Regions from separate parts of the Pelotomaculum sp. PtaB.Bin117 genome, predicted to be linked through region 3. Evidence: riboswitches for the same ligand, from Rfam matches in the RefSeq annotation. Region 3 holds a riboswitch; each other region holds the start of a gene.
What was found. A riboswitch is a leader RNA that binds a small molecule or an ion and turns the genes downstream of it on or off. The one in region 3 is predicted to bind cyclic di-AMP.
Positions count from the first base shown of each region.

Region 1: it holds a riboswitch for cyclic di-AMP, as region 3 does, so the genes downstream of both, A4E54_RS14620 (CAP domain-containing protein) here and A4E54_RS08225 (hypothetical protein) in region 3, are expected to answer to the same signal.
Region 2: it holds a riboswitch for cyclic di-AMP, as region 3 does, so the genes downstream of both, A4E54_RS01855 (CAP domain-containing protein) here and A4E54_RS08225 (hypothetical protein) in region 3, are expected to answer to the same signal.
Region 4: it holds a riboswitch for cyclic di-AMP, as region 3 does, so the genes downstream of both, kamA (lysine 2,3-aminomutase) here and A4E54_RS08225 (hypothetical protein) in region 3, are expected to answer to the same signal.

Region 1 covers NZ_MVQM01000174.1:42,357-47,591, reverse strand. The annotation lists partial or broken gene A4E54_RS14635 (YbaB/EbfC family nucleoid-associated protein) at 1-267, opposite strand, end outside; gene A4E54_RS14630 (SPOCS domain-containing protein) at 397-1,515, opposite strand; gene A4E54_RS14625 (DUF3794 and LysM peptidoglycan-binding domain-containing protein) at 1,543-3,087, opposite strand; gene A4E54_RS14620 (CAP domain-containing protein) at 3,269-4,276, opposite strand; cyclic di-AMP (ydaO/yuaA leader) riboswitch at 4,282-4,486, opposite strand; gene A4E54_RS14615 (hypothetical protein) at 4,753-5,142, opposite strand; gene A4E54_RS14610 (hypothetical protein) at 5,170-5,235, opposite strand, start outside.
Region 2 covers NZ_MVQM01000036.1:2,762-7,996, reverse strand. The annotation lists gene A4E54_RS01875 (FtsK/SpoIIIE family DNA translocase) at 1-308, opposite strand, end outside; gene A4E54_RS01870 (undecaprenyl-diphosphate phosphatase) at 429-1,223, opposite strand; gene A4E54_RS01865 (YlzJ-like family protein) at 1,361-1,573, opposite strand; gene A4E54_RS01860 (ATP-dependent Clp protease proteolytic subunit) at 1,570-2,406, opposite strand; gene A4E54_RS01855 (CAP domain-containing protein) at 2,746-3,399, opposite strand; cyclic di-AMP (ydaO/yuaA leader) riboswitch at 3,412-3,586, opposite strand; gene A4E54_RS01850 (response regulator transcription factor) at 4,011-4,688, shown strand; gene A4E54_RS01845 (sensor histidine kinase) at 4,678-5,235, shown strand, end outside.
Region 3 covers NZ_MVQM01000119.1:4,847-10,081, reverse strand. The annotation lists gene A4E54_RS08235 (hypothetical protein) at 1-425, opposite strand, end outside; gene A4E54_RS08230 (sigma factor-like helix-turn-helix DNA-binding protein) at 461-835, opposite strand; gene A4E54_RS08225 (hypothetical protein) at 1,197-1,598, opposite strand; cyclic di-AMP (ydaO/yuaA leader) riboswitch at 1,605-1,761, opposite strand; gene A4E54_RS08220 (hypothetical protein) at 2,032-2,256, shown strand; gene A4E54_RS08215 (SOS response-associated peptidase) at 2,324-2,992, opposite strand; gene recD2 (SF1B family DNA helicase RecD2) at 3,107-5,235, opposite strand, start outside.
Region 4 covers NZ_MVQM01000118.1:3,711-8,945, reverse strand. The annotation lists gene kamA (lysine 2,3-aminomutase) at 1-1,081, opposite strand, end outside; cyclic di-AMP (ydaO/yuaA leader) riboswitch at 1,209-1,344, opposite strand; gene A4E54_RS08085 (ATP-binding protein) at 1,494-3,746, opposite strand; gene A4E54_RS08080 (hypothetical protein) at 3,747-4,058, opposite strand; gene A4E54_RS08075 (response regulator) at 4,247-4,615, shown strand; gene A4E54_RS08070 (hypothetical protein) at 4,674-4,874, shown strand.

The DNA of each region.
Region 1 (5,235 bases), on a different contig from region 3:
CTTGGAGATTTCATTTTTTAACAGATTTTTTGATTCGGCGACAGCTTTGTTGAACGCGTTCGCCACCATGCCTTCCAGCGCCTTGGCATTACCCGGTTTCAACGCGCCCGGGCTGAATTTGATTCCCAGCACTTGTTGCTGGCCGTTCATCACAATGCTGAACATTCCTTCACCTTCGCTGATTTCCACGGTTTTGTTTTTCAGCTCCTGCTGCAGCTTTTGCATCTCAGCAACGATCGCGCCCATATTATTCATCATCCGGTTGTTTTCCCCTTTCCCTTCACAGCCTTATGGCCGCAATGACTCATTATTAAATATATTCGCCCCGCGCTAAAAAAGTTTATAAAAGGCAAAAAAAAAGCTGTTTCACAACAGCTTTCTTTTTTTATTCATGGCCTAACCGCGCTTGCGCATGCATTCCAGCACAACATCGTCAATTTTGACGGTATTGGTGTTGCCCGTGCCGGGCATGAAGTTGAAGCGGACCATGATTGAATCAACACTTTCGTCTGTCACCGGCGTGGCGAACTGAACCTGGGTGTAGGAGTTATCCGGTATGCCGGTGCTGCTTAGCGTTTGCGTGCCGATACCGATCTGAGTGCCGTATTGATCATAAAATACTACTTCAGCGGTTAAGGAGAAATCGCTGGTCGCACCCAGGACATCTTCCCTGACCCAGAAGGTGAGGCGGTACTGGCGGTCGCCGACAATTTTCTTGTGGATCATCTGGAACAGCGCCCCGGGCAACTGGGTATTCAATAACCCGATTTCCGCCGCAAACGACCCGGAATGAGCCGTACTGCACTGGGATACATTGCTCGCGCCCCAAAAGACCGGGGCGTAAGGGCTGGCCCAGGCCTCGAGACCGCCGTCCCTGAGCAGGTTGCCGACGGGAGACTCATCCGGGGACGGGCAGGTCTGCACAAAGATCTTACGGTCTTCCGACACCCTGGCGGTAGCCTGAATGACAGCAGTCTCGTGGATCCGGCAGGCACGGTGCAGTTCCCAGTTCATATCCACATCAACATGACGGAACTGGATAAAAACATCATGTTTATGGCGAATCAGCACGGGTTCATCCAGTTCAACCAACTTGGAAAACGACAGTTCTTCGGCTGTATGCTTGACTTCATTATTTTTATTTACGTAAAAGATTTGTTTGTGTAAAATACCGTTTACAATAATTTTCTTAAGGAACAAATCCCTGTGCGGATGGTGACTGTCGTGATGCACCAGAACGTATTCGTCGTGCTTGCCGTACTTGCCGTGCTTACCATCATGGTAGCCGTCATAGTCATGATAGCCATGGCCATGATGGGCCTCGTCAACAAATACCGGCGTGGCGGTCAGATCGCGGACAGAAGCTCTGATTTTGTCGACCTTGATCGCCAGTTCGGGTAAGGTTAACACATTGTCAATCACCGCTTCCACATCTACAGACTCGATAACCAGCGGCACTCTTATTTCAATACATTTGACCGGCTGGACTTCCGTGTAATAGTATTGTTCGGGCATTTTTTAGACCTCCTTAATAATTTTTAATCAACCCATTGCTTCGCATGGAATCTTAATCACCTGTCCGACGCTGATGACATCCGGGTTGGTAATCTCGGGGTTTTCGGCCAGGATCAGGGCGACTGTCGTTCCATGCGCCGCGGCAATGGTAGTGAGCGTGTCACCCGCCCGAACCGTATAATCGGTCGGAACACAGGTGGTAGGCGTGGGAGTCGGTGTGACCGCGGGCACATAAACATTCAGCTGGGCTAAATCGGTCACCGTGGCTTTGACTTTCAAAACAGCTTCGGTGTGCAAATCCGCGCATTGCAATTGCTGATCCACGTTGACATATTCCGGACTGACCTTAACCTTGACCCTCATATCAGGCTCGGCGTCGGGCACTACCACAAATGTGCGGAAATTCAAACGCTGATGCAGCGCGTGGACAGCCTGGTCGGGCTTGGTGCTGACGTAAACCACTTCCACATCGGCGTGACCCCTGATCAGGACCTTGCCATTGAGAATATTTACTTCCGTTACTTTTATATTGTCTACCCGTGACTCCAACACCTTCATGACATCAGGTTTGGACTGGGGAACCTCAGTGGTTTCTCTCAGAACCACCTGAGTTTCTCCGGAGCCGATTTCCCGGTCGATCTTCAGCTTTACCCTGTCGTAGTCTCCCTCATTTTTCAACTCGGTGGGAACATTTTCAAGCGTCCTGGTTTCGGAAACAAAGACAATCAGTTTGACAATGATATCAGCTGAAAGCTTCGGGCAAGTTACCGGCGCGATATCGGCGTTTTCCACTTCCGCCCGCACATGGACGTTCATTCCCTGCTGGGCTTCGGGAACCTCCACGAAGTCACTGAACTTGATGATACGGTGCAGGTCATGAACGGATTGCCCGGGAGTCATGGACACATACAAAACCTGAAGCTCTACTTCACCGTCCACAATCACTTTGCCGGCAAGGACCCGCTTATCTGTAATTTCCACTTCCGCCTTGATATTCAGGATCTTTTCCACGTCCGGCTTTTCTTCCGGCACTTCGAACGCATCGCTGATAATAACCTGCTTGGTTTCTTTGTCGCCAATCATGTGTTCAACAGTGAGGTCCTGGGTTTCCAGAGCTTCATTCCCGGCCGGGGTTGTTGTAAGCACTTCCATTTCTTCAACATCCATTATTTTTGCAAAAGTGCTGAGCACAGCCGCCACATCAAATTTACATGCGCTGTCTTTACTTGGAGTCAGACTCACATCCTCCACAGTAAAATCGACAACGTAATCCATCCCGGGCTCGGCGCCAGGCACATCGACAAAGGTCGTAAAATTGACATCACCATGCAATGAGTGAACTGATTGATCAGGTTCAAAGGCGACGTACATCACTTGCAAAGTCAGGGTCCCATTAATGATGGCTTTGTCCGGAACGATGCTGACGTCTCTAACTTTGGCAGTTGTTTCTTTTGATAAAATCTTTTCCACACTCGGCTTGGTGTCAGGAATTTCAATCCGACCTTTTACCACGGTCTGAACTCTATTTTCACCCTGGACCAAATTAACCTTAAGGCGTTCGGTTCCAGCCATGATGGTTTCCTCCTTTCAAAATTTTTCTGTACTAATATATGTGAGAAACATACGAAAATGTGCAATAAAGGTAGTCAGCATGCAAAAAACGAAAAAAAAAGAGGACCTGGGTCCTCTACCTTATTTTACTAATATTTTTTTCGCCTTTATTGTTAACTTTTTATGCTCATTTTGCCGTCAATCAACCGGTGAACATCTGCACGAACATTTTCCCGTACGGACCGCCGCTGACGACGCCAATGCCCACTTTGGTATAATTTGCATTTAGTATGTTCGCCCGGTGTCCCGACGAGTTCATCAGGTTGGTGTGCGCGCTGCCAACAGTTGAAGCTCCGGCCAGGTTCTCCCCGGCGTAGCGGTACTGCACGCCGGCCGATTTCATCATATCGAAGGGAGAGCCGTATGTCGGCGATGTATGACTGAAGTAATTTTTATCAATCATATCCTGCGCCTTCATTCTGGCCAGCTTTACCAAGGCCGGGTCCATTTGCAGGGGCTGCAGGCCTGCTTTGCTCCGTTCCTGGTTCACCAGATCGAGCATCTGCTGCTCGTCGGCATTTAACCCGTTAACGGGTTGTGGTTCCGGTGCCGGTGTTGGAGCCGGTTCCGGTGTTGGTGTCGGTGTCGGTGTGGGTGCCGGTGTCGGTGTGGGTGCCGGTGCCGGTGTGGGTGCCGGTGCCGGTGTCGGAGTAGTCACTTTCTGACCGCCGGCAAACAACAAAACGACAATTTTATTGTTGTTTTTCATGATTATTCCAACGCCGATCCGGTCATAAGATGAACTGAGAATGGTCGACCGGCTGCTGGCGGCACATATTCCCTTAAACGCCGCGTTAACTGTGCAAGCCTTGGCCAGGACTTCCCTGGCGCGGCTATATTGCACACCACCCATTTTTAGCATGTCATTGGGAGAGCCGTAAGTAGACGAGTTATGCCCGAAATAACAGTTGGAAGCGATATCCTGGGCCTTAATCCTGGCCAGATTTGACAGGACAGGGTCAACAGTCAGCGAAGCTTTGCCAGCGTCATGACGCGCCTGATCAATCAGGTCAGCCATCGACTGTTCATCAGCCGTAGCTGCAAGGCTGGCGTCAGCCGTTGCCGGGGCCGCCGCTCCCATTGAGAGTACCAACGCGAAAATAAACAAGGTAACAACCAAACCTAACGTCAGGTTCCTGGAACGCCGCATAAATTTACTCCTTTCTTTTGAGCCTCCGGGGTTAGCTGACGGGTTCGGTAAAAGACAAAACCCTACCCATTCGAGTCATGAGATACAAGACATGACATATCACATGGAAATGCCCTATGTCTGGGTCTTGCTGATGACTTTACCGGGATTCACCCCATAAACCGGTTCCCCCGTACCCGGATATTTTCCGGGATTCGGCCGCTTGTATTTAATTGGCTTTGCCTTAACGTCTGACGTCTGACGTCCGCCAAAAGACGGCTGTTTAAAGAAGCATTCATAAAAGGGCTTGTACAAGTTTAATATACCGGCGAATGGGGTCTCATGGCAAAACGGGTAATTTAAGAACATCCATCGTAATGTTAACTTTTTTGGGATTATCCTGCGGCGTTGTCAGATGGCCTCCAAATTAGGGTCCATTGTCAAGATGCGGCAAAAATTTAACAAATAAAGGCCGGGCTTCCCGGCCAAAATTGAGGCTAACGACAGTTGTCAAGATCCCTGGCGACTACATGAGCGTCTATGAATAACAGTTTAAACAAGGTTTCCGCTTCCCTGGCCGCGCATCCGGAAAGGAGAATTCTTACTTGACCGCCTTCGATAAGTTTCCGGATGGCCTGGTAGGCTCTGCCGTGCGGCGGACCGGCGCCGGGGGGCTCCTCGGCCCCGGTCCCTTCACTAAGTCTCAGTGCCGCTAGAAATCCATTATTATAGCCTAACGAGCTTCCCTCGGTATATCCTTTTTCAAACCCTGACTCAAAACCCAGGTTGTAACCTAAATGATAACCAAAATCCTTGCTGGTATGGTATGATTCCTGCCGACCACGGGTCCAAAACTGTTCATTTTTCCCGCTTTTTTCTTCGCCCATGGCTCCTGCCCTTTCACTAATTTTCCCTTAATATGTACCCACGGCGTTAGGGGCGTAAAACACCGCCCCCAGACCTTCAGTAAGAACCAGACA
Region 2 (5,235 bases), on a different contig from region 3:
TCCAGGGGAATAATCAAGTGGAAAAAGGTCAACGCGGTAAGATAGATCAGCAATACCCCGTACATCCTCGGGGAAACCACGGGCTGGCTTCGCCGGCGCACCAGCCTGCCCCCGGCCAGAACCAGCAAGAATGGGAAAAAGTAACACCCTTCCCCGGCAATGCTCCTTAAAATCCGCACCGCGAAATCACTTACCAGGCCGGAAGACTGGGACAGAAGGCTGACAATACAGAGAATACCCAGCGCGACCAAAATAACCCCGGATATTTCGTATTTCAGTTCTTCCTTCAGTTGGCCATGATTTGCCATGATTTGCCCTCCTAAAATAATATTACCATAGGTGCCCCCAAAAGTCCCTGAAATTCATAAAAAAAAGCCCTAAATCATGAAAACAAGGGCCTTTTGAATAAAACAGAATTTTTCTGAGTTTTATACCCCGGCAGTACGCACCAAGGCCAGGGTTATGACCGCAATCCCCACAACAAAACGGTACCATACGAAAACCACGAAGCTGCGCTCAGTCAAATACCTCAGCAAAAAGCCAATTGACATAAAGCCTACCACGGCTGAGGATACTACGCCGGTAATAAAAGCCGCGTTCAAATCCCCGGCCGACAATTCATCCAATTTTGCCACGCCCGCTCCGAAAATAATCGGCGTTGACAACAAAAATGAAAATCTCGCCGCCGTTTCACGGGTCAACCCCCGGAAACGTCCGGCGGTCATGGTTATACCTGAACGGGATACTCCGGGAATAATCGCCAGAGCCTGCAAAAAACCGATAAACAAACTGTCCGCCAGACTGATCCCGTAGAGCTGCTTCCTTCTTGCCGCTTTCCGGTCAACCCAGTATAAAGCAATACCCATGACAATGAGCATTATCCCAATCAGCACAGGATTTCGAAAAACGGTTTCCGCCTGTTTCTCCAGAAAAAAACCGGATAAAGCGCCGGGCACTGTGGCAATTACCAGATACCAGAACAAAGATCCGTCCCTGGTAGGTTTGCGCAGTAAGCCATTGGTGATCAACCTTGCCCAGTCCCTCCAAAAAAAAGCGACCACTGCCACCAAAGTACCCATATGCAGCGCCACATCAAACGAGAGACCGGGATCCTGCCACTTGAAAACCCAGGGCACGAGAACCAAATGCGCAGAACTTGATATGGGAAGAAATTCTCCGAGCCCCTGTACTATCCCCAGCACCAGAGCCTGTAAAACAGTCAATAAAAGCCCCCCCGGTATACGGCCGCCACGGCACACGGCAGTCAGCCGCAAAAAAACACCGTGTACCTTTCATTAAAAGCCGGTTACCAGGGTCATTATAACACAGCATATTTTGTCCGCAAAAACCTTTTTTGGGATTAACAATCAATTAAGCTGCCGGGCTGTAGATTTGTTTTCAAATAATCATAGGGGTTTGTGCTTAAAAGCTTTACTATCCTTTTTTTTCCGTTGCTTGTATTTTCAACCACCATTGAAACACCGTCGTAATTAATTTCCTGGTACTCCGGATATTTTTCCCTGTCAAAACCCTCCAAAACCAATTCCAGCTGCATCGGAGTATATAAAATCATTGTAACGGCGCCTCTCTTTTCGTTTTTTCATCGTTTTCATCAGTCTCGATCATAGCGTTCAGCTTTTTCACAGCGTCACCGATACCCCCCACCTCGTTGATCAGGCCGATATCCACCGCCTCCTTGCCGATTAGCACCGTCCCGATATCTCTGGCCAGTTCCCCGGTGCGGAACATTAATTCACGGAATTTCTCTTCCGTTATGTGCGAATGCTCCGTAACGAACCGCACCACCCGGTCCTGCATCTTATCCAGATACTCATAAGTCTGGGGAACGCCGATTACCAAACCGTTCAGCCGGATCGGGTGTATGGTCATGCTTGCCGTTGGAGCGATAAAACTGTGCGTACATGATACTGCAACTGGCACGCCGATTGAATGTCCACCTCCCAGAACAATAGACACGGACGGTTTGGACATGCTGGCAATAATTTCCGCGATAGCCAGGCCGGCCTCCACATCTCCTCCCACAGTATTCAGCACAATTAAAACACCCTTGACCTCGGGGGCTTGTTCCAAAGCCACCAACTGCGGAATCATATGCTCGTATTTTGTGGTCTTGTTCTGTGGCGGAAGCACCAAATGCCCTTCAATCTGACCTACTATCGTCAGGCAGTGAATGTTGCTCTTTACTTCGGGCATTGGCGTTGAGCCCATTTCCTTAACCGACTCCAGCGCGCCTTTGGTTTGGCCGGCCACTCTCTTGCCAGGCTTCGGCTCCTTTTCAGGCTCGTCCCTTCTTTCAGGCTCCGGCGCGATATCCGGATCGGGCTCAGGCGCACCAGGATCAGCGGGTATTATTTCGGAATCTAGTTTATTACCGGCAATGGTCATTTTTTCACTCCTCCCAATACTTAGGGATTACTCTAGTTCATCTCTTAGTATGCTTTGGAAAAAGGAAAAGTAACCAACATAAATTCTATAATTTTGGACAAGCGATTACCGCAACTGCAATAGTTCAATAGCCATTGTTATCCCCCCGTTACAATCAGCTTGAATATTTCTTACCTGCAAATATATCACAAAAAGTATATTCATTTAATTACTTCAGACATTTTAGCAGCAGGATATTGTGGAACGCTTTTTATATAGTGGAAAATATAAAAAGGGACTTCGCGTACGCTCGTGAAGTCCCTGCTCTTCTTCCTGGTTCCGTTATATCTAAATAACTTATTAGTTGGTAAATTCCTGCGTGAACATCATTCCATAAGGACCGCCATGGGCAATACCTACCCCTATGTGTTCATAATTGGAATTCAGAATGTTTGCCCTGTGGCCGGATGAGTTCATTAACGCCGTATGGGCCGCTCCGACGGATTGATTTGCCGCGATGTTTTCACCGGCATAGCTAAAAGAGATACCCTGTGATTTCATCATATCAAACGGTGAACCATAAGTTGGCGACTGATGACTGAAGTAATTGTTGTCGATCATATCTTGTGATTTCATACGGGCCACGTTTACCAGTCTCATGTCTACTGTGAGCGGCTGCAAATTAGTTTTTGCCCTTTCTTGATTGACAAGGTTAACCATTTGCTGCTCTTCGGCGGTTAATCCGGATGTGGAAACAGGCGCCGATGCTGCGGGAGCCGGAGTTGTAATCGGAGTCGAATTTGGCCGTGCAGCAGGTGTCGGATTCGGTTTTATTTGTTGAATTGGGTTAGCTTTCTGACTGTATATTTGATTAAAGCCCGGGAAGTTATTGAAGTTATTCATGTAAAAGCCTGTGGCGGCTTCTGCTTTTGGGCTGTTAAACATAAACAACGCCAAAGCGATCGTGAAAGTACATGCTAACAGCTTCGTAATCATTTTTGTGTTTTTAATCATTGACAAAGATATTTCCCCTTTCTTTTTGCGCCTGCGAGGTTAGCTGACGGGTTCGGTAAAAGATACCCTATCCGAAATCAAGTCACGTTTTCCTCCTTTCTTGTGACTATTCCGGGATTCACCCCATTGTGTTTGGTTCCCCCGCTCCCAGTGTGATAAATTTTCTGAGATTTGGCACGAACTATTATTTATTGGACAATCATATCCTTATTAGTACTTTTGTGCAAAACCCCCTTTGCAACGTAGATAAGCATTTATCATAAAGATTATAAGATAACTTAGAAAAAATAATGTAATTTTTGAATCATATAAGCATGGTAAAACATCCCCCGGTTCTTTATTCCAGGCGCTACTTTATGTGACAACAAGAAGAACTATTTAAACAGCCGCTTAATTACAAATTCAATTATCCCAATTGTCATCTCGACATTTTCCCGACACATTCAAGTCGTAAAATAATTACAAAAAACATAGTAATCTTAATTTAGCTAGATTCCATAAACCTCCGCTGCTATAAGTGGGGTTACCCCCGGTAAGCCCGAAGTCTGACGGAAGCTAAACGAGTTCACTCCCTGTTCAGTATTAATTCAGTATTAATGGAGAGGTGGCCTATGCAAACAGTAATGGTTGTGGAAGACGATCGTTCAATAGCCCTGTTGCTCAAAACTTATCTGGAGCATGCCGGTTTTCAGGTACCTGTTGCCTCAAGCGGGGAAGAAGCATTATCTATCTTTCCCGAAGTCAATCCCGCCTTGGTTCTGCTGGATTTGATGCTGCCCGGGAAAGACGGGTGGACTGTGCTGGATGGAATTCGACAAATAAGCAGTTGCCCTGTAATTATGGTGACGGCGCGCGGCGCTGTCGAGGACCGTCTGCATGGGTTCAATCAAGGCGCCGATGATTACATACCAAAGCCTTTTGATCCGGATGAAGTAGTAGCGCGGGTTAAAGCAGTGCTGCGGCGGCCGGTTCATCTGGTTGAGCCTGAACTGGTGCAGTTCGGAACCCTGGTGGTAAATTTTACCTCTCGTGAAGTAACTGTTAAGGGAAAAACGATTTTGCTCGCGCCGCGTCATTGGGAACTTTTAACTTTCCTGGTCCGCCACCCAAACCAGGTGTTCTCCCGGGATCAATTGCTGGACCACGTCTGGGGAATGGATTACGACGGGGGAGACCGTGCCGTGGACGTGTCGATCAAACGCATCCGGCAGTCATTGCAGGAATGGCCGGCGCAGGAAGGGGAGATAGCAACAATACGGGGAAAGGGGTATTTACTGCGTGTCAAGTAAGCAGAACGATTATACAACAAATACCGTATCAATGCTGACCTACTGGACACGCCGCTACGTACTGGTATTGCTGGGTTCTCTCTTGCTCCTCGCAGTGGCCGCGGGAATTTGGATACGAATCAGCACATACGACCACATCTACGACATGCTTGAATTACGCGCCGAGCAATTAGTCGATTTAAACGGCCAAGCGCCGGAAGAAAGCGAATTCTCTAATCGGCTGCGGCAAATGGAAGAGAGGCCGCACGAACCAAAGCATCTCTTTCCAGAAGCAGATATAAAAAAAGACGATTCTTCCAATAGACTGGAAACGGAGGCGGGGCCGCACGAACCAAGGCCGCCCATTCCGGATGTAGTGCACACGGTAGATACAGCGGGAAACATCAAAATAATTAAAAAATACGAAAATGAGGCTATTGATACTTCCGCGTTGTTTGCTGTTCCACCTTCATACCAGAATGTCCTCGCCGGGGAGAATGTCCGCGATCAAGTTAATGTCGCTTCTCAAACCTGGCTGCGTATCGGTGTGCCCGTTTATCAAGACGGA
Region 3 (5,235 bases):
TCCATGGCACGGGTTGCTCTTTTTGTTAGTTGATCGACCGTCAAACCTGTTTTATCTACACTGATTCCAAAATGCTTAACACACTCACTACCAACATTAATATTTTTACCATTCCATTTGTTAAAAATATAAAAAACCCATCTGGTTGGTTGACCACAAAGTGTACATGGAGTCCTTTTGTCTTCAAGGTCATCAACAGGATGCTGCGGATTCCCCTCCCATTCTACCGTTGCTTGCCCAATTACTTTATTTAACATATTGTCAAAAAATCTTTGATAGTCGATGGAAAGACTATCAATAAGTTCTTCTGTTATCCTTTGGTTGGATTTTAATAAATCATGGAACCATGGATAATCTTCAATAACTTGACTATTTAGCAGTAACGTGCGCTCTTTATTCTTTAATCGAAGTTTACCCTGTGCCATTTATTGCCCCCGTATCCTATTTTGTCATCATAATTCTACAAACGGAATACTTTTCCTTCTGGCAAGCAAATCCCTTTACTTATAGTTTGCAATCGTATGGCAAGCTGTATTTTTTTCTCTGCACGCTTGATGTAGCTTTGGACTGATGCCTTAGAACAACCCAATAACTGGGCAGCTTGTGAGAAAGAATATCCTCTTCCGCGAACCAATTCATAAGCATCCTTTTCAAGAGGGGTCAAAGATTTTGTAAGTTTATCTAACAGGTCCAACATCCATTCAGGGGCAGCTTCAGCGGGTTCTCTATTCTGGATATACCTGGCCATCTCAAGCGGATCAACTGGCACTTCCCGTTTTGCCTGACTCCAGCGGACCACAATCCACTTTGTTCCAGGTATATGCCCCGTTTCCATAAGCTTAATTGTCCACTCAGTATCCGAGATTATACTGCCACGAATCAAAGGATTTACCTTACTTTCGCGAAACTCTCTCAGTGATTCTTATATTCTCGGATCAAGTCTTCCACCCTTGCCACCCCCTTTTCTTGAATAAAAAAGAGGCCTAAGCTTTATCGCTTAGACCTCCAGTTTTTCTGGCCAAGGTCTGGATAGCTGTCAATAGCTTCAGAAAGCACACCTTGGCAACCCAAGTAAACAGAACTGCATACAAAAGCTGGATAAAAAAACTGGGGGGAGTTCCACCGGTTTTTAAACTAAAATCTAATAATATTGTTTGGAATTTTTACTGTACCACAGGCAATGTTTTGTATTTATGTTATCTTGCGGCATTAAATAAATTAAACATTGAAGCAACAGATGATGGAGTTAGCTGCTGTATGTTAGCACCACATTGCGGGCTGTTGGTGCCCAGACATTGCCCTGATGAGAGATTTTGCAACAGACTTGACAGCCCAGCTTGCTGTTGCGCGTTAGTGCCACATTGCGGGCTGTTGGTGCTCAAACATTGCCCCGATGCGCAATTTTGCAACAAACTTGACAGCCCAGCTTGCTGTTGCATATTAGTGCCACATTGCAGGCTGTTGGTGTTAAAGCATTGCCCTGATGCGCAATTTTGCAACAAATCTGCCGGCGATGCAGCACTAGCGCTAGCCAGTACACCAAAAAGCAATAAGAGACAAGGTGCGATTACAAAAAGGATACGTTTGATTCTGACCATATTCTTTTCCCCTTTCTTTTGTCGCCTCCGAGGTTAGCTGACGGGTTCGGTTAAAGAAACCCTACCCAAGTTCACCATTAATAATGGTAACTTGGGATTCACCCCCACGAATGGTTCCCCCGTACCCAGTTGATTAATTTCTGGGATTCGGCAAATATATAGTCAGCTGTGGTTGAGTATACTATACTTCACGATTCAATAGCAAAATTAAGATATCCTCCTTAGTTACTGTTTAAACGATAGAGGCGAAGTATGCTAATAATAAAATATCTTTACTAAATATCAAAATAACAAGGGTTTATATTCCATCATCATATCTCATACCCTCCCGCCTTATTCATTGCACCTAAGTATCATAAAAATGGCAACCGGCGCTAACGTGGCATATAATAAAATAAAAAGCACGAGTGAGTATTATTTGGAGGCTAACACATTGGATAACGTAGACGACTATTACCTTAATCCAAATATAGACGGTAGTTTGCAGGACTATTTTGATCGTGTTCTGGGAGTTGATAAAATTTTCAAACCGCCAAAATTAAACGTAACAAAGTTAACTCTAATAGCTGTCCTAGACTGTATTGACGCTGCAATCGATTACCACAATAAAATTAATTTCCTGCTTTTATCAAAAATGATCATGGAATTAAAAACATGAATATGAACAGCGGACAATTTCTTTAGCCTTTCACCGGCTGAATGCCTGTCCAATCCGACGGAAGGGCCTAGCGCGGCTGAAATTCAGTTCTTTCTATGCAGAGCGGACTGTTCATCCCTGGTGAATTAACTATCGTTGACACATTATAAGCAGTTAAGATACCTTTATATGGCCGCAGCAGTTCTCTTGCCCTTACACGTTCCGCTTTCAGCCATGCTTTGTATTCACTCTCCCCGGCCAGTATCACAGGCATCCGGTCATGAATGTCTCTCATCAACGCGTTGGCCGCGGTGGTAATGATGCTGCAGGAATTAATGATTTTGCCGTCAGGCGCCTTCCAGCAGTCCCAGATGCCCGCGAAGGCAAAAAGCGACTTGCCCGGCAGGGTGATATACATTGGGGCCTTCTTGCCTCCCTCCCTGCGCCATTCAAAAAAACCGTCGGCTGGAACCAGGCAGCGCCGGCGCATAAAGGCATCCCTGAAAGCGGGTTTCTGCTCGACTGTCTCCGCCCTGGCGTTAATCATCTTGTAGCCGGCTTTCTTATCTTTAGACCAGCGGGGAACCAACCCCCAGTGCATCAAGGAGACTTTTCTCACTCCGGAATTATTGATAATCACCGGTATATCGGCGCCCGGCGCAATATTATATTGTGGGGTGTGCTCAAAGCTTTCCTCAAGCATAAAGTGAATTCTCAGTTCGTCCGGTTCGGTCGATAGAGTAAAACGTCCACACAAGTCAGGACACTCCAATCTATTATTAATCAAGTATTCAGCATTCAGGAGTTAGAACTCAGAATATTTACGGGGAGAAAGGCCATTTCTTATTCTGACTTCTGTAATCCTAGGCATTCACAATAATCTTTCTCTCAACCTGGTGTAGCGTTTTTGGGGTTTATTATTTCTAACGGCTATAGCCAACGCCTTTTTGCTGCCGACAATTATTACCAGTTCTTTCCCCCTGGTGATTCCCGTATAAATCAGATTTCTCTGGAGAAGCATGTAGTGTTGAGTCATAACCGGGATAATTACAGCCGGGTATTCACTGCCCTGAGATTTATGAATGGAGATGGCGTAGGCCGCCACCAACTCGTCTATTTCCGCAAACTCGTAAACAACCACCCTTCCGTCAAAATCTACCTGGATTTCCTGTTCTTCTTGATCAATGGAAACAACACGCCCCATATCCCCGTTAAACACTTCTTTGTCGTAATTGTTCGTCATCTGCATCACCTTGTCGTTTACCTTAAAGGTTTTGTAACCTTTTATTGTTTTACTCTCGTTGGGATTCAACAATTCCTGCAGCTTGACGTTCAGGTTCGCCACGCCGAGTTCGCCCCGGTGCATGGGGGTTAAGACCTGAATGTCTTTTACCGGGTGATAGCCGAAACTTTTGGGTACATGCTCCCCGCAGAGCGCCAGGATCTTTTGCAGGGCTTTTTCCGGATCGTCTTCCGAAACAAAATAAAAATCGGTTTTGTCACCGGCCTGCGGTCTGCGTATATCCGGAAACTTACCCTGGTTAATCATATGCGCGTTGACAATTATCCTGCTCTCCCTGGCCTGCCTGAATATCTCGTCAAGGACTGTCACCTGGAATTCGCCGGAATCGATCATGTCTCTTAAAACACTCCCCGGACCTACCGAGGGAAGCTGGTTGATATCACCGACCAAAATGAAAACAGCATGCGCGGGAATTGCTTTAACAAGGTGATACATCAGGACAGTATCAATCATGGAAGACTCGTCCACAACGACTACATCGGCTGCCAGGGGCAATTCCTGGTTCTTTTGAAAACCGCCTTGATGCGGACTGTATTCGAGCAGCCGGTGAATCGTCCTGGCCTCGTTCCCGGTCGCTTCCTGCATCCGCTTGGCCGCCCGGCCGGTGGGAGCCGCCAGCAGGACTTTCAGCCGCATAGCCTGAAAAATCTTAATGATAGCCCGGATAATAGTTGTTTTCCCGGTGCCGGGACCGCCGGTGATAATGGAAATTTTGCTCCGTGTGGAGGAGATAACCGCCTCTTTTTGCTTATCAGCCAGTTGAATATTTAATTGCGCCTCCACCCAGGCTATCGCTTTTTCGGGGTTTATGGAGCGAATGGCGGACGGTTCCGACTTCAATAACAAAAGCCTTTTGGCCAGTCCGGCCTCAGCCGTGTAAAGCGGCGGCAAATACACGGCATTGTGGTCATCTTTAACATCCCGGTTTTGTTCCGATGGCTCTTCCGCGACCAGCCGCCTCTCTTCAATCAGCTTTGCCATGGCGTTGATTACCACGTTTTTGCTGACCTGAAGCATCTCCACGACTTTGTTTGAGAGAGGCCCAAAAGGATAATAGACATGCCCGTCCGCCATGAGTTCATTTAGAACATAAATGACGCCCGCTTCAGCGCGCATTATGGAGTTGGGGTCAATTCCCATGCTCCTGGCAATCCGGTCGGCGGTAATAAACCCGATACCGTAGATATCGGAAGCCAGCCGGTAGGGATTGCTCTTCACGGTCTCAATGGACGCACTCCCGTATTTCTTGAATATCTTTGCGGAATATGTGGCGCTGACCCCGTGGCCCTGGAGAAAAACCATGATCTCCTTGATTTCTTTTTGCTCTTCCCAGGCTTTTGTAATCATGGCGACCCGCTTTAAGCCGATACCATTCACTTCGGTCAGTTTATCGGGAGCGCCTTCAATGACATCAAGGGTATCCAGCCCGAAAACCCTGACAATGCGCCTGGCCATAACGGGGCCGATACCCTTGATCAGCCCTGAACCAAGATATTTCTCAATACCGTTAACAGTGGCGGGAACGATAGTTTCAAATTTCTCGACCTTAAACTGTTCACCAAATTTTTTATTGTGCTCCCATTGGCCGGTAAGTTTTAAGGATTCACCGGGATTGATGCCGGCTAAGTTCCCGACAACCGTGGTTAGTTCTTTTTTGCCTTTTTCCTGAAGCCTGGCTACAATAAATTGAGTATCCT
Region 4 (5,235 bases), on a different contig from region 3:
TCACTCCTTCATAGTTGCGCAGGATTGTTTTCGTTCCTGTCATAGACAGCTGATAATTCGGCAAAACCGGAATCTTGCCCCCGCCTCCCGGCGCGTCGACCACGTAAGTAGGCACGGCGAAACCGGAAGTGTGCCCGATCAGCGCCTCCATGATTTCTATCCCCTTGGCTATGGGGGTGCGGAAGTGCTCAATGCCCCGGGATAGATCGCACTGGTAGAGATAGTACGGGCGCACACGGTTTTGCACGAGAAGATGCGACAGCTTTTTCATTACCTCTGAACAGTCGTTGATTCCTTTTAAAAGGACTGTCTGATTTCCCAGGGGAATACCGGCGTCAGCCAGTTTCGCCAGGGCCTGGGTGGATTCCGGCGTAAATTCGCGGGGATGGTTGAAATGAGTGTTTATCCAAATGGGGTGATATTTCTTGAGCATCTTCACAAGCTCGTTGGTGATCCGTTGCGGCAGCACCACCGGAGTGCGGGTGCCGATGCGAATTACCTGCACATGGGGGATTGCCCTGACTTTGGCGATGATTTTCTCTAGATGGGCGCAGGACAGAACAAAGGGATCTCCTCCCGACAGCAGGACATCGCGTATTTCAGGGCGGGATTTGATGTACTCAATGCCCCGGTCAATGTCAACCTCGCTGACCCGTCTGTTTTGATCGCCCACTTTGCGCTTGCGGGTGCAGTGCCGGCAGTACATGGCACACTCATTAGTAATCAAAAGAAGCACCCGGTCCGGGTAGCGGTGGGTCAATCCCGGCACGGGAGAGTCGGCGTCTTCATATAGGGGGTCGTCCATGTCGCCGCATCCATTAACTAGCTCCTGCAGATTTGGCATGCACTGCAGGCGGATGGGACATCTGGGATCTTCTTTATTGATTAATGAAGCGTAATACGGAGTAATAGACATGGGAAATACTTCGCATGCCTCTTGGATATTCAGTTCTTCGTCATGGTTCAGGTCAAAACATTTTACGAGCTCCTTTACTGAGTGAATCCGTTGCTGCATTTGCCAGCGCCAGTCTGACCAGTCCGCGTTGTTTTGGGTTCTTATAGGCAAAATATTGGTCTTCAATGCCGCACCTCCTAGTTTTCTTCTTCAATAGTAACCGGTTCTGTTGGAAAAACGTATTTTAGGAAGAATAATTAGGAAGTTAATAAAAATAAAATTGGCCGGGAATGCCCAGCCAATAAAATGCTGTCCATTCTTCCCTGTACGCCTGCGAGGTTAGCTGACGGGTTTGGGCCAAGGGCAGCCCTACCGGCCATGGCCGGATTCACCCCTAAAAATTGGTTTCCCCGTTCTTCTCCTTGGAGAAGATTCGGCGTTAACAGAACGGTTTATAATATTTACAATTATTGCTATAATAAAATTATAGCTTATTATTATCATAGAGGTCAAGCAGCTTGCGAGGTTGATAATGCCTGAATTCTGCTGCAGAATGCCTGTCATGACAACATATTCGGGCTATAACGCAATGGACGGCTTATATTTCATTAAGCGCTTTGCGCACTTGTCCGATCAAGCGCACATAGTCCAATGGTTTTGTTACAATCTGGAAGACATTCGCTTCTATAAAATGTTCATGGAAATGTTCATCTTCAGCAATGGCGAAAGTTTTCGCCTGAGGCCATGTCCGGCTGATTATCTCAATATTTTGGGGTTCGGAAATAATTTTATCCGCTATTAAGACTGCCGGACAGTAGCGCTCTTTCAACAGCAGCGCTTCACTCAAATCAGCGGCTGAAATAACGCTGAAGCCGGCGGTACGGAGCGCCTGTTCGGACGGATAGCGTAAAAGGTTGTCCGCCACGGTAACCAGCACATCAATATCGGTTGTTTTTCCATCCTGCCTGGCGTAAAACGGAAGCGTCACCTGGCAAATCGCCCCGCCGCCGGGAGCGTTTTCAATAGTTATATTGCCTCCGTGATTGTGCACAATCGCCTGAGCCACGGGCAGCCCCAGTCCCGTGCCGCGCTCTTTGGTGGTAAAAAACGGCTTGAATAAATTTCCTGAGACCTTGGCGGACAAGCCCGGCCCGTTATCCTTAATTGTTAATATTACATTGTTTCCGGATTTGGATAAGTTTAACAAAACACGACCCCGCCGCCCCGCCGCGTCTAAGGCGTTGCGGACTAAGTTCAGCACCGCCTGGGTAAACTGGCCGGGGTCCGCGTTGATCATGGGGATTTCTTCTGTTTTAATAAAAATATCTGCCTCGTAATTGTTTGCCTCACTCTTTAGCAAAGGCGTTATTTCCTGCAGGAAAGCCGCCAGGTCCAAGGGCTCGGTTGTCATCTCGGCGGGTCTCCCGAGAAGCAGAAACTCGTTTAAGAGGTTAGTAACCCGGTCAATTTCCCGCAGGATAAGGTCGGCGTATCCTTTTACCTGTTCCGGTTTTTCTTTTCTGCCGATTAATTGGAGCATTCCTTTAGCCGCGCCCAGGGGATTCCTCAGTTCGTGGGCCAGGGATCCCGCCAGGGCGGCTGTTACGGCCAGCCGTTCCGCTCTCCGCGCGGCCTCCTGCCAGTTGTGATGATCAGTTCTGTCATCGACTAAAACGAGCCACCCGGCAATCTGCTCATCATCAAGGAGGGGGCTGACCTGCCAGTTCACCCACCGCAATTCCTGTTTTTGGATTAAATTGTCCATGTGTCCGCTCACACGGCGGCTTGTCTTCTCTTGAATACAGGCGGACCAAGGCCCCGGCGCGGCGTCAGCCGGCTCCCCGATTAAGTTTGGCGCTTTTCCTTCCAGGAGAAGTTCCGCGGCGTGGTTGACATAGGTGATAATGCCGTCTTTGCTGACCAGCACGACGGCGCTTCCAACAGCGCCAAGAATCATTGGCAGCTGCTTGTGCAACAATTTGAAAAGGTGGTCTATCTCTAAAACCAAAGTGCATTCCTGGGCCATCAAATTTAGCAAGTCTTGCGTTTGTTTGCCGTCGGCCGGGGCGAAAACACCCAGCCGGACCCGGTTTTCGCCATTGCTTATTTCTGCTGTGTCCGCGTGGCCGGCATGACTGGCGATGTGGTTTTTGACCCTTTGTTCATCCCCTTTAATGAGCAGGCCGCCGGAAACTTCCGCGGTGCCGTATTCTATCCAACTGCCCTGGGCGTCCGACAGGATGATCAAGGCGCTCAGGATGAGGTCGAATACTTGCGCCAATATGTTCTCCTCGCCGTTGAAAAGCGACAGGACGATGTTTTTTACCTGGCGCAGGGCGGAAAGCTGCAGGGACAGTCTGCCGCCCTCAAATCCTTCATTTAACGCGTGCCGGAAACTCGTTAAAAGTTTTTGAGCCAGCACGGCCCGTTCCAGCAAGGTAGGATGCGCCGCCTTTTTGCAGCATGTTAATTCCCCGGCGACCACGTAGAGATTGCCGTGACAGGGATCTCCGCCGAGTGGCGCGACGACGAGTTTTGCACCATTTATATCTAATTCAACAATTTCATTTTGTGACTTAATTGAGATAATGATATCCGGCAAATTGATGTCGGCGATTGGAGTCCGGCAGGCCGGGCAGTATGGCGGGTGATGGAATGATCGGGAAAAATCATTTCCATATTGAATAATTAAGGTGAGGTTTAACTGCAGTCCCGCCGCCGTGCTTTCCAGAAAGCTGGTCCAGCGTTTTGATTCCCAATATTTTTTGACCCTGGCTAAACTGCCCATGCAATAATTGTCCTCCTCGTTTTTGTCCAAAATGCTTATTCCTGTCGAAACTCTTTCCGGCACTTAAGACTCACCAGCATATACCTTGAGCTGTTCTGTCAACTGGCTGGCGATCTGAATACCAACCAGGCGTCCAAGTGTGGCGACAATGGACATTAAAAAGAAGTGGGCAATCTCCTCGGTTTTTTCGGGACTCAGCTGCTCAAGCCGTACTAAAGAAATACCTTCTTCTGAAAATTCTATCAAGGCGGCTTCCTCATATTGCTGCCTGGTTTTCCACCGGGCATGTTCCAAAACCAGGAGCATCGCGTGAATGCCGATCGCCTGGGTGACAGACTGAAATATTTCCATGGTCATTTCTTTATATCTATGCATAATTTAATACCTCCAAGACGCCAAAACAACATTGTTTTCGACATGTTTTTCTTATATCCTGCCTTGAAGCTTAGATTAAAAAAAATAATAAATATAAACAGCGGCAACAGGTTCCGACAAATTTCTGAAAAGCTGTGTGGTAATATTAATAAAACAGGTATTATTTAATAAATCTTGGAGGGATTGGTATGGCATTGGTGATGATAATGGAAGATGAGCCCAATATTACTCTGGTTCTTGAGATTGCGTTAACTGAAGAAGGCAATGAAGTGATCTCAGTGCCCAACGGTTTGTTGGGACTCGAGCGTTTAAAACAAAAACCTGTGCCTGAAATAATCTTTGTCGATCTGAACATGCCTGTTTTAGGCGGACGGGCTGTGATAGAAAAAATAAATTCCGATCCCAATCTCAGGCAAATACCGGTTGTGATCATTTCAGGCTGTCTGCCGGAGCTGGATAATATGCCGCCGCGCGGGAGTTATAAAGCGTTAATCAGCAAGCCTTTCGATTTGGACGAGATTATCGATATGGTAAATGATTTACGCAATGTGTCTTGACTGTCAAACATTTGTTTGCTACAATACCCTTAGAACATATATTCGAGGGGGTATTTAAATGTCCGCGTATACATACAGCCAGCGCGCTGCTGAAAGCATGGTCGAAGGTAATAGTCTCTTTAGCGTGCGCTGTCGTAAAAAGTTGAAGTACCTTATTCGCAGACATTTCTTAAAGAATGAGTTCCTTTACGGCACTATTTTATGGTTTCTGATTATTTTTACCTTGACGCAAGCTTATCTGTGGCGTGTTGGGTATTAGGCCTAGTACCAGCGTAGCTGTCATAGCCCGCAAAGTAATTGTAAATATTTAGGATGTACTTTCAATCAGAAGTTCCTACAAGAATAGGAATCGGAACTTTTTTATTGAATAACACTCTGGTATTCTCAGTAGCAGCTATGAAATGTTCTTTTATATTCATTTAAGTTTCGTATCCAATATAACTTCCGAAACTTGAAATTAAATACACTGGTAGTACAGTAAATAGGTGGTAACTACTTTGCGTCTGATTTAAGCTACTCTGGTATAGGGCCTTGTAACAGGTTGTTTTATATTTTTATGTTTTACAATATAGTTTTTGTTTTTCGTCATAATTAGACATAATTATATAAAATGCTCGCTG